One region of the Pantoea sp. SGAir0430 genome, then DNA from elsewhere that is predicted to be linked to it. Evidence: predicted binding sites of a transcription regulator. Region 1 holds the regulator's gene; each other region holds the start of a gene.
The links. Region 1 encodes Fur, which represses iron uptake genes when iron is present. Its sites were predicted from a motif close to ATAATAATGAGAACNACTATCAA; they were not measured.

Region 1 (3,223 bases):
TCGTACCACGCTCGATCTCTTCGCAGACGAGCGGCGTCCCGGTCGCCCTAAAACCAGTCCGCTGTCGCGTGATGAGCAGCTGCGCATTAATAAGCGCAACCAGCTGAAGCGCGACCGGGTGCGCGGCCTGCGCCGCGTTGAGCTGAAAATGTCCAGCGAAGCGGTCGACGCGCTTAATACGCTGGCCGAGCAGCAGAACATCAGCCGCAGTGAACTGATTGAACAAATGCTGCTGGCGCAGCTCAAACTGGCGTAACGTGCGCAGACCGCACGCTGGAACACAAACTCAGCGCTTTACACATTCCGCGCTTTTCGCCGGTCTGCTATCATTCGCATAACTGTGTCGTCTTCTGACTTACTTTCACAATCAGGATTTAAGAGGTTACTCACTCCATGGCAATCGTAGGCATTTTCTTCGGCAGCGATACCGGCAACACTGAAAACATTGCAAAAATGATCCAGAAACAACTGGGTAAAGATGTCGCCGAAGTGCATGACATTGCTAAGAGCACCAAAGAAGATCTCGAAGCATTCGATATTCTGCTGCTGGGTATTCCGACCTGGTACTACGGTGAAGCCCAGTGCGACTGGGATGACTTCTTCCCGACGCTGGAAGAGATTGATTTCAACGGTAAGCTGGTAGCGCTGTTTGGCTGCGGCGATCAGGAAGATTATGCCGAGTACTTCTGTGACGCGATGGGCACCATTCGCGACATCATTGAGCCAAACGGCGCAGTGATTGTGGGCCACTGGCCAACCGAAGGTTACCACTTCGAAGCCTCTAAAGGTCTGGCAGACGACAAACACTTCCTCGGCCTCGCCATCGATGAAGATCGTCAGCCTGAACTGACTAACGAGCGCGTCGACAAATGGGTTAAGCAGATCTTTGACGAGCTGCAGCTGCAGGCGATCATCGAAGCCTGATGCTTTCCTGTCCGATGTGGGCGCTGGCTCACATCGGGCAATGGAATTACCTATAAAAATAATAGCTACGGTTTTTTAACTTTTTCCCTCAATTCTGTAGAATACCCGCAACGGTCATCTGCTTATTCCTCGGGCATCAGACTGAGACTGCGCGAAAAGGAACATCGATCTGCACGATCCCGCTGAGGTTCACGACATTTCTCCTTACAGCATCCGGGGAATTGTCCGCCGCAGCCGGTTTTCATTTCGCAGGCTGAGCTCTATAATGAGACGCAAATGAGAATGCGCGTTGACCACACATTCAAGGCCTTTGCGCCGTAAGTGACTAGCAAAGTAACAGGACAATATCCGCATGACTGACAACAACTCCGCATTGAAAAAGGCTGGCCTGAAAGTCACGCTGCCCAGACTGAAGATTCTGGAAGTGCTTCAGGGACCCGGACCCGAGTCCCATCATGTCAGTGCGGAAGATTTGTACAAACGCCTGATCGACATGGGCGAAGAGATTGGTCTGGCGACGGTATACCGTGTTCTGAACCAGTTTGACGACGCCGGCATCGTGACGCGTCATAACTTCGAAGGCGGGAAATCCGTGTTCGAACTGACCCAGCAGCATCATCATGATCACCTGATTTGCCTCGACTGCGGCAAAGTGATCGAGTTTAGCGATGAATCTATCGAAACGCGTCAGCGTGAGATTGCAACACGCCACGGTATCAAACTCAGCAACCACAGCCTGTATCTGTACGGCCACTGTGCGCTGGGAGACTGCCGCGAAGACGAGACGCTCCACGATCAGTAATTGAATATGCTATGCAGTATAAAAAAACCGGTGCCAGGCACCGGTTTTTTTATGGCTGCGTTCAGGCGACCAGCGTTTCCTGCAAATAGCGCCAGCGCGGAACCGGCGTGCTGCAGTCCAGCACCGCCAGCGAAATGCGGGTCTGGTTGTTGCCGTTAAGCATTTGCAGTTCGTGATACTGAATGGTCACTTCCTGCTGCTGCTGGGAAATGATGGCATGCTCACTGGTGGCGATTCGCATCCCTTCCCGCTGCCCGTGCAGTTTGCGAAACAGGGTTTCAGTGTCATTGAGATCGAGCTGTTTGCCTTGCGGCGTCACCATTTTGAAGTCGGGATGAAAGTGCGACAGCAGCAGATCCATACTGTCATCGCTGCCTTCGGCCTGATTAAAAATACGTTCGATAAGCTGATGTAAAACCACCACGCTATGTTTGGCTTCCAGAGCGAGACTTGTCATTTTTCTTCCTTCGCTAACCCGCACAGCAACATTTAAGAGCGCATAGCCTACCTGAAAATAACGATTTCACACGGGTAAATTAGTTAATTTTATTAAAGTCAGATTAGTCGTAATCGCGCGCAATTACTGTTTTTTGTCTGGTTCAGCATAATCGATTCCCGTTTGCAGATAACGGGCAATAAAAAAGGGCGATTGCTCGCCCTTTGCTGATCATATCGTGCTATCAAGCAGTAAAATTATTCGCCGATTTTTGCCCAGGTATCACGCAGACCCACGGTGCGGTTGAACACCAGTTTCGACGGCTGCGAGTACACGCTATCAGCGCAGAAGTAACCTTCGCGCTCAAACTGATACGGCGCCAGCGCGCTGGCGGCACGCAGACCCGGCTCAACGAAGCCCTGTTTGATCTCCAGCGAGTTCGGGTTAATGGTGGTGAGGAAATCCTCGGCCGCGCCCGGGTTTGGCACGCTGAACAGACGATCGTACAGGCGGAATTCAGCAGGCAGCGCGTGAATCGCCGATACCCAATGAATAACGCCTTTGACCTTGCGGCCATCGGCCGGATCTTTGCTCAGGGTGTCGACATCGCAGGTAGCGTAGATGCAGGTGATGTTGCCGGCTTCATCTTTCGCCACGCGCTCGGCACGAATGACGTAAGCGTTGCGCAGACGAACTTCTTTACCCAGCACCAGACGCTTGTACTGCTTGTTGGCCTCTTCACGGAAGTCGGCGCGATCGATCCACACTTCACGGCTGAACGGCACCTCACGCGTGCCCATCTCCGGTTTGTTCGGGTGGTTCGGCATGCTGATGATTTCTTCATGCCCGGCCGGCAGGTTCTCGATTACCACTTTCAGTGGATCCAGCACCGCCATGGCGCGCGGCGCGTTCTCGTTGAGGTCGTCACGAATGCACGACTCCAGCGACGCCATCTCAACAATATTGTCCTGCTTAGTCACACCGATACGGCGGCAGAATTCGCGGATTGACGCCGCGCTATAGCCACGACGGCGCAGACCGGATACGGTCAGCATGCGCGG
Region 2 (3,223 bases), 620 kb from region 1:
ATCCAGTAGCCTTTTTCGCGGTAGCGCGCGGCCAGATGTGCCGGCCAGCGGCTGAAGGGAATGCTCATGCTTGTTCCTTTATTGCAGTCCAAAAGCGCGCAACATGGTGTCCAGCTTCACACCCGTTTCACGCCATTCTGATTCCGGTTGTGAGTCGGCGACGATGCCAGCGCCGGCAAACAGCCGCACGCGCGTGCCGTTTACCGTTCCGCAGCGAATGGTCACCACCCATTCGCCGTTGCCTTCGCTGTCGCACCAGCCGACGATGCCGCCAAACAGCTGGCGATCAAAGGGTTCGAGCTGCTGAATCAGCTGCTGCGCGCGGGCGTGCGGGAAGCCGCTCAGGGCCGGGGTTGGGTGCAGCAGCGCAGCCAGCGACAGCGCATTTTCGCGCTCATCCTGCACTTCGCCATCGATTTGCGTCGCCAGATGCCACAGCGTGGCGGTGGTGATCAGCGACGGCACGGTAGGCACTGACAGCAGGCGGCTACGCGGCTGCAGCGTGCTGCGCATCGCGTCGGTCACCAGCTGATGTTCGTGGCGATCTTTGGCTGACGCCATCAGGGTATTACCTGCCGCGCGATCGGCGCTGACATCGTCATGATGGCGGCGCGCCGAGCCGGCCAGCGGGCAGGAGGAGAAATCGCGCCCCTGTTTGCGCAGCATCAGCTCCGGGCTGGCACCCACCAGCGCGCCTCCTTCCGCCAGTGGCAGATGGAAATGGTAGCTATTGGGATTTTGCGCGATCACGCGCTGCATCAGCGCGGCGGTATCCACCGGCTGCTCCGTGACGATATCCATCAGGCGCGACAGCACCACTTTGTCCGGATCGCCGCGCTGGATGGTGGCAACGGCGTCGGCCACCATGCGGGTAAACACCGCGTGGTCTGGCACTGCCGTCCGCCGCCGCACTGCCGGCAGATCGCTCTGCTGCGCCGGTAACGCCTGTTGCAGGTCGGCGCGATTAAAGCTCTGCCAGGATTCGGGTATGAACAGCGACGCTGGCTGGCTGACGTCAAACGGAATCGCGCCCACCAGCAGCGGATTGGCGATCCCCTGCTTTTTCGCCGCGGCAAAGTGCTGGCGCAACTGCTGTTGAAAGTCGCCCTGCAGCAGCGCGGCATCGCCCACCGGCGTGTTGATCGTGGTATAGCAGCCCTGGGTGGCCAGGCTGCGCCATGGCGAGGTGAAAAGGAAACCGCGGCACAGCGCGGAAAAATCCTTCAGCCAGGCATTTTCAAACGTGGAGCTTTCCACCATAATTTTCACCTATAAATGATAAGATTATTAAGAATGATTATCATTTTTATTATGGCTCTGTAACCTACGTCGAAAGGGGCAAAGAGTCAATCCATTCGCGGGATTTACCGTGCTGTCAGACGTAAGCGGCGGCTGACGCCGGGCCAGGCATTAAGCTAAAAGGTGGATCAAAACTTATGAATAAATGCGGTTTATGGGGCATGGCTGTCCTGTTGTTCATTTTCCAGTCGCTGTCAGGGACAGCGCGGGCCGACCAGGGCTGGCCGCGCAGCGTACAGGGCGCGACCGGAACGGTAACGCTTCACCAGGCACCGCAGCGCATTGTCTCCACCAGCGTCACGCTGACCGGCTCGCTGCTGGCGATTGACGCGCCGGTCATCGCCTCAGGCGCGACCGCACCGAAAAGCCGCCTGGCCGACGATCAGGGCTTCTTCCGTCAGTGGGGCGAGGTGGCAAAGCAGCGCCACGTTAAGCGGCTGTACATTGGTGAGCCGAGCGCCGAGGCGATTGCGGCGCAAGCCCCGGATCTGATTATCGTCAGCGCCACCGGTAATGACTCCGCCCTGAAGCTGGTCAGTCAGCTGTCCGCCATTGCCCCCACGCTGGTGGTCAACTACGACGATAAGAGCTGGCAGGATGTGGTTACGCTGCTGGGGCAGGCCACCGGCCATGAAGCACAGGCAGCGCAGCGCGTAAAAGAGTTCGACGATCGCGAAGCGGCGCTGAAGCAGGCCATTACGCTGCCGCCGCAGCCGGTCTCCGCGATGGTATGGAACGGTGATGGCCGGGCAGTGAATCTGTGGACCGCCGCATCGGCGCAGGGCAAACTGCTGCAGCAGCTCGGTTTTACACTGGCGCAGCCGCCGGCCGACACGCAACAGGGGCACAGTATGGGCCAGCGCAAAGACATTATTCAGCTCTCGGGCGAGAATCTCGCCGCCAGCCTGACCGGCCACAGCTTCCTGCTGTTTGCCGGCGATGACAAAACTGCGCAGTCAGTGCTGAGTAACCCGTTCCTGGCACAAAACGCGGCGGTGCGCGATAAGCAGGTCTATGCGCTGGGCATCGACACCTTCCGCCTGGATTACTACAGCGCCAGCAATCTGCTGACGCGTCTGCATCAGCTGTTCGTCAAATCATGATGTTTGCTGCGCCAGCACCGGCGCGGGCGCCTGATAGCGCCGTAATCCTTTCATCATCAACCACATCATGACGCCAAGCAGTGTCGCGGCACAGCCAAACGCCGCGGCAGCCTGCGCCGGTAACAGCCACGAACCGAGGGCACCAATCAGCGCGGCGCCGAGGGCATCGCCGCACACGTTCTGCGCCGTCCACAGGCTGTTGATGCGGCCCAGCAGATGATCTGGCGTCAGCAGCTGAATCATTGCGTATTGCACCAGGCTGTTGATGGCACTGAAATAGCCGAAGCCCGCCAGACACAGCAGCGCCAGCCACAGCGTCGGCATCAGGCTGAACAGGCCCAGGGCGACGAAACCGGCCACGGCGCTGCCCAGCACCAGCCGCCCCGGGCGCGCCGCCTGTTTCAGCCTGCCGCTGGTAAATGCACCCACGGCGGCACCGAGCGGCACGGCGGCGTACAGCATACCGAGCTGGTCGGCGCTGACTGACCAGTGCGGTGCCAGCGCCGGGTACAGCACGCGGATGGCGCTGGCCAGCGTCACCAGCGCACCGGTCAGCGCCACCATGCCGACCAGCGGGCTGGCGAACAGGAACTGCACGCCGGTTGCCAGCGCCCGCAGCGGATGCTCGCGCGGCTGCGGAGGCGGGGGCAGCGCAGGTAGCTGCAGCAGCGTCAGCACCGTCAGCAGCGTGCCGAAGGCGGTCAGTCCGTAATTCCACAGCACGCCGCCGTGCGCGATCACCACACCAGCAATTGCCGGCGATAAAATCGAGCCGAAGCGCACCGTCAGCATGGTGATCGCGCCGGCCTGCATAATGTTTT
Region 3 (3,223 bases), 2.0 Mb from region 1:
CCGGCGACGCTTCGGCGAAGAAAGATGACGACGTTGTCGACGCTGAATTCGAAGAAGTGAAAGATAAAAAATAATTGCCCCTGACCGGGCGCGACGGCTGGCCTGACAGCCGTTGAAACCAGCACGGGCGTCGGAGATCTCTCCACGCCCGTGCGATCATGTTAAGGGCAGAGAAAAATGGCTAAGAGTGATTTTTACGAGATCTTAGGCGTCTCAAAATCCGCCGATGAGCGCGAAATCAAAAAGGCCTATAAGCGCCTGGCGATGAAGTATCACCCGGACCGTAATCCGGGCGATAAAGAGGCCGAGACGAAATTCAAAGAGGTCAAGGAAGCCTACGAGATCCTCACCGATGCGCAGAAGCGTGCAGCTTACGATCAGTACGGTCATGCGGCGTTTGAGCAGGGCGGTGGTGGCGGCTTCGGCGGCGGCTTTGGTGGCGGCGGTGCCGACTTCAGCGATATCTTTGGCGACGTGTTCGGCGATATCTTTGGTGGTGGTCGCCGTCAGCGCGCCTCACGTGGCGCCGATTTACGCTACAACATGGAACTGACGCTGGAAGAAGCGGTACGCGGCGTGACCAAAGAGATCCGCATTCCAACGCTGGAAGAGTGTGATGTCTGCCACGGCAGCGGCGCCAAAGCGGGCACCCAGCCGCAGACCTGTCCGACCTGTCACGGTGCGGGCCAGGTACAGATGCGTCAGGGCTTCTTTACCGTGCAGCAAGCCTGTCCGACCTGTCACGGTCGCGGCTCGGTGATTAAAGATCCGTGCAACGCCTGTCACGGCCATGGCCGCGTTGAGCGCCAGAAAACGCTGTCGGTGAAAATCCCGGCAGGCGTCGATACCGGCGACCGTATCCGCCTCAGCGGAGAGGGTGAAGCGGGCGAACACGGCGCACCGGCTGGCGATCTGTACGTGCAGGTTTCGGTGAAGAAACACCCGATCTTTGAGCGTGAAGATAACAACCTGTACTGCGAAGTGCCGATCAACTTTGCCATGGCAGCGCTGGGCGGCGAGATTGAAGTGCCGACGCTCGACGGTCGCGTGAAGCTGAAAGTGCCGGCAGAAACCCAGACCGGCAAGCTGTTCCGCATGCGCGGCAAAGGCGTGAAGTCGGTGCGTGGCGGTGCGGTCGGCGATTTGCTGTGTCGCGTGGTGGTGGAAACCCCGGTCAGCCTCAACGACAAGCAAAAAGCGCTGCTGCGCGAGCTGGAAGAGAGCTTCGGCGGACCTACCGGCGAGAAAAACAGCCCGCGTTCGAAAAGCTTCTTCGACGGCGTAAAGAAGTTCTTTGACGATCTGACCCGCTAATCGGGTGCGCAGACAGTAACAAGCGGAGAGGCAACTCTCCGCTTTTTTTATGCGCAGTTCTGCCGTGCAAATATTCAACGGCATTGTTTTTAGTCATTCAACGCTTTAACAGCTCACCTCCTGTCAAAACGGCAGCATTTTCGCTAGTGACGCAATTTATTGCGCGATAAATCGCGCCGCTACAAATATCGTGCGGCTTGCGACTACCTCAAGCCGTGAAAATCTCCACTAAAAAACGCTTCCTCACCTTGCAAAAACCGGCTCCGTTTTCGCCAATAGCATTTTTCGGCATTGCGTCGAAAATATATCATAGGTATCTTGCAAGGCGTTTAATGAGAATGATTTTCGATAACATGCACCATCAGCGGTGTGCGGCAGCGCAGTAGCGCGGGACCGTCGCTGCAGGGAGAGAAACGTTGCCAAACCCGACTCACTATCGCGCTCCACAACGCGTGCGCAATGAATTACGCTTCCGTCACATCACCGTCGCCAGCAAAACGCGGGTGGCCGATGCCTTCTGGCGCATCGTCTTTAGCGGCAGCGATCTGGCGGGGTTTCACTCGCCCTCTTTTGACGACCACATCAAAGTGTTTTTCCCGGATACGCCGGGCGGTGCGCTGGCGCTGCCACACATGACCGACGAAGGCATCGTCTGGCCTGACGGCGTACGTCCGGCGGCGCGCGACTATACGCCGCTGGCCTTTAACGGCAGCGATTCGCTGACGCTGGATTTTTACATCCACGACGGCGGCGTCGCCAGCAGCTGGGCGAGTGCCGCTCAGCCGGGCGATCGCATTGCGATGGGCGGCCCGCGCGGCTCATGCGTCGTGCCGGTGGATTATGCCTGTCAGATTTATGTGTGCGATGAGACCGGTCTGCCGGCATTTAAGCGCCGCTATCAGGAAATGCATGCACAACAGATTCATCTGCTGGCCTGTGTTGATGAGCCAGTCGGCCGCGCGTATCTTGGTGACCTGCCGGATGTCACGGTGAGCTGGCTCGGCAGCGGCAACATGCAGGCTGAGGCGCTGACGCCGCTGCTGGACCCGATTGTGCTGCCTGCTGATGACTACTTCATCTGGCTGACCGGCGAAGGCGCGGCGGTGAAACAGCTGAGCGATTACTTTACTCAGCAACGTGCGGCGCACAGCGACCTGGTGCGCGCCGTCGCTTACTGGCATCAGAAATAACCGGCGCCCGCCCGCTGCCGCCTGTGTTGAATTTTACCAGGCACCAGACTACTATCAACCTCCCTCAACTGACCCCGGGAAGGCGATGAAACAGCAGCGGGATGTTCCAGAGCACGCCGATGCGGCACAGCGTGCCAGCTGTGCCGGCGCACGCAGAAAGCGGCGCGAAAGGATGCTGGATGCCAGTGATATTCGCCTGCTGATGCTGCACTTTCTGGCCAGCGGCGCGGCGCACGGTTATGAGCTGATCAAATCGGTGGAAGAGTTGTCGAAAGGCGAATATTCCCCCAGCCCCGGCATTATTTATCCCAACCTGACGCTGCTGGAAGAGATGGACGCCATTCGCGTGGTGGATGCCCAGGCCACGCGCAAAGCCTACGCGCTCAACGATGCGGGCCGCGCGCTGCTGGCGGAAAATGGCGAAAACGTGGCGGTGATTATCGGGCGGCTCACTTCGCTGGCGATCCTGGTCAACAACCGCAGCATTCCGCAGGTAGAGCAGGCAATCCATACGCTTCGCTATACGCTCAATCACCGGCTGTCGCAGGAGCAGATTTCACCGGCCACGGTGGAAATTGTCGTGGCGGCGCTGCAGGACGCGGCAGAGAAGATCGCCAACAGCTAAGCGCGTTACGGTTTCTTCTTGTCCACGTGCCCCAGTTCGCGATCCGGCCAGCAGACATCGCGCACCCGCTGCTTCAGTGCTGCCGCATCGGGAA

Region 2: a site for Fur is predicted at 1,288-1,310, ahead of E7738_RS11615 (isochorismate synthase). Genes of this name have one in related genera too.
Region 3: a site for Fur is predicted at 1,641-1,663, ahead of E7738_RS17700 (siderophore-interacting protein). Genes of this name have one in related genera too.

The regions. Positions count from the first base shown of each region.
Region 1 covers NZ_CP039427.1:1,804,596-1,807,818, forward strand. The annotation lists gene ybfE (LexA regulated protein) at 1-256, shown strand, start outside; gene fldA (flavodoxin FldA) at 394-924, shown strand; gene fur (ferric iron uptake transcriptional regulator) at 1,277-1,726, shown strand; gene E7738_RS08710 (hypothetical protein) at 1,788-2,183, opposite strand; gene glnS (glutamine--tRNA ligase) at 2,420-3,223, opposite strand, start outside.
Region 2 covers NZ_CP039427.1:2,421,871-2,425,093, reverse strand. The annotation lists gene E7738_RS11620 ((2,3-dihydroxybenzoyl)adenylate synthase) at 1-68, opposite strand, end outside; gene E7738_RS11615 (isochorismate synthase) at 79-1,257, opposite strand; gene fepB (Fe2+-enterobactin ABC transporter substrate-binding protein) at 1,437-2,402, shown strand; gene entS (enterobactin transporter EntS) at 2,397-3,223, opposite strand, start outside.
Region 3 covers NZ_CP039427.1:3,769,178-3,772,400, forward strand. The annotation lists gene dnaK (molecular chaperone DnaK) at 1-74, shown strand, start outside; gene dnaJ (molecular chaperone DnaJ) at 178-1,314, shown strand; gene E7738_RS17700 (siderophore-interacting protein) at 1,731-2,504, shown strand; gene E7738_RS17705 (PadR family transcriptional regulator) at 2,590-3,129, shown strand; gene E7738_RS17710 (SelT/SelW/SelH family protein) at 3,135-3,223, opposite strand, start outside.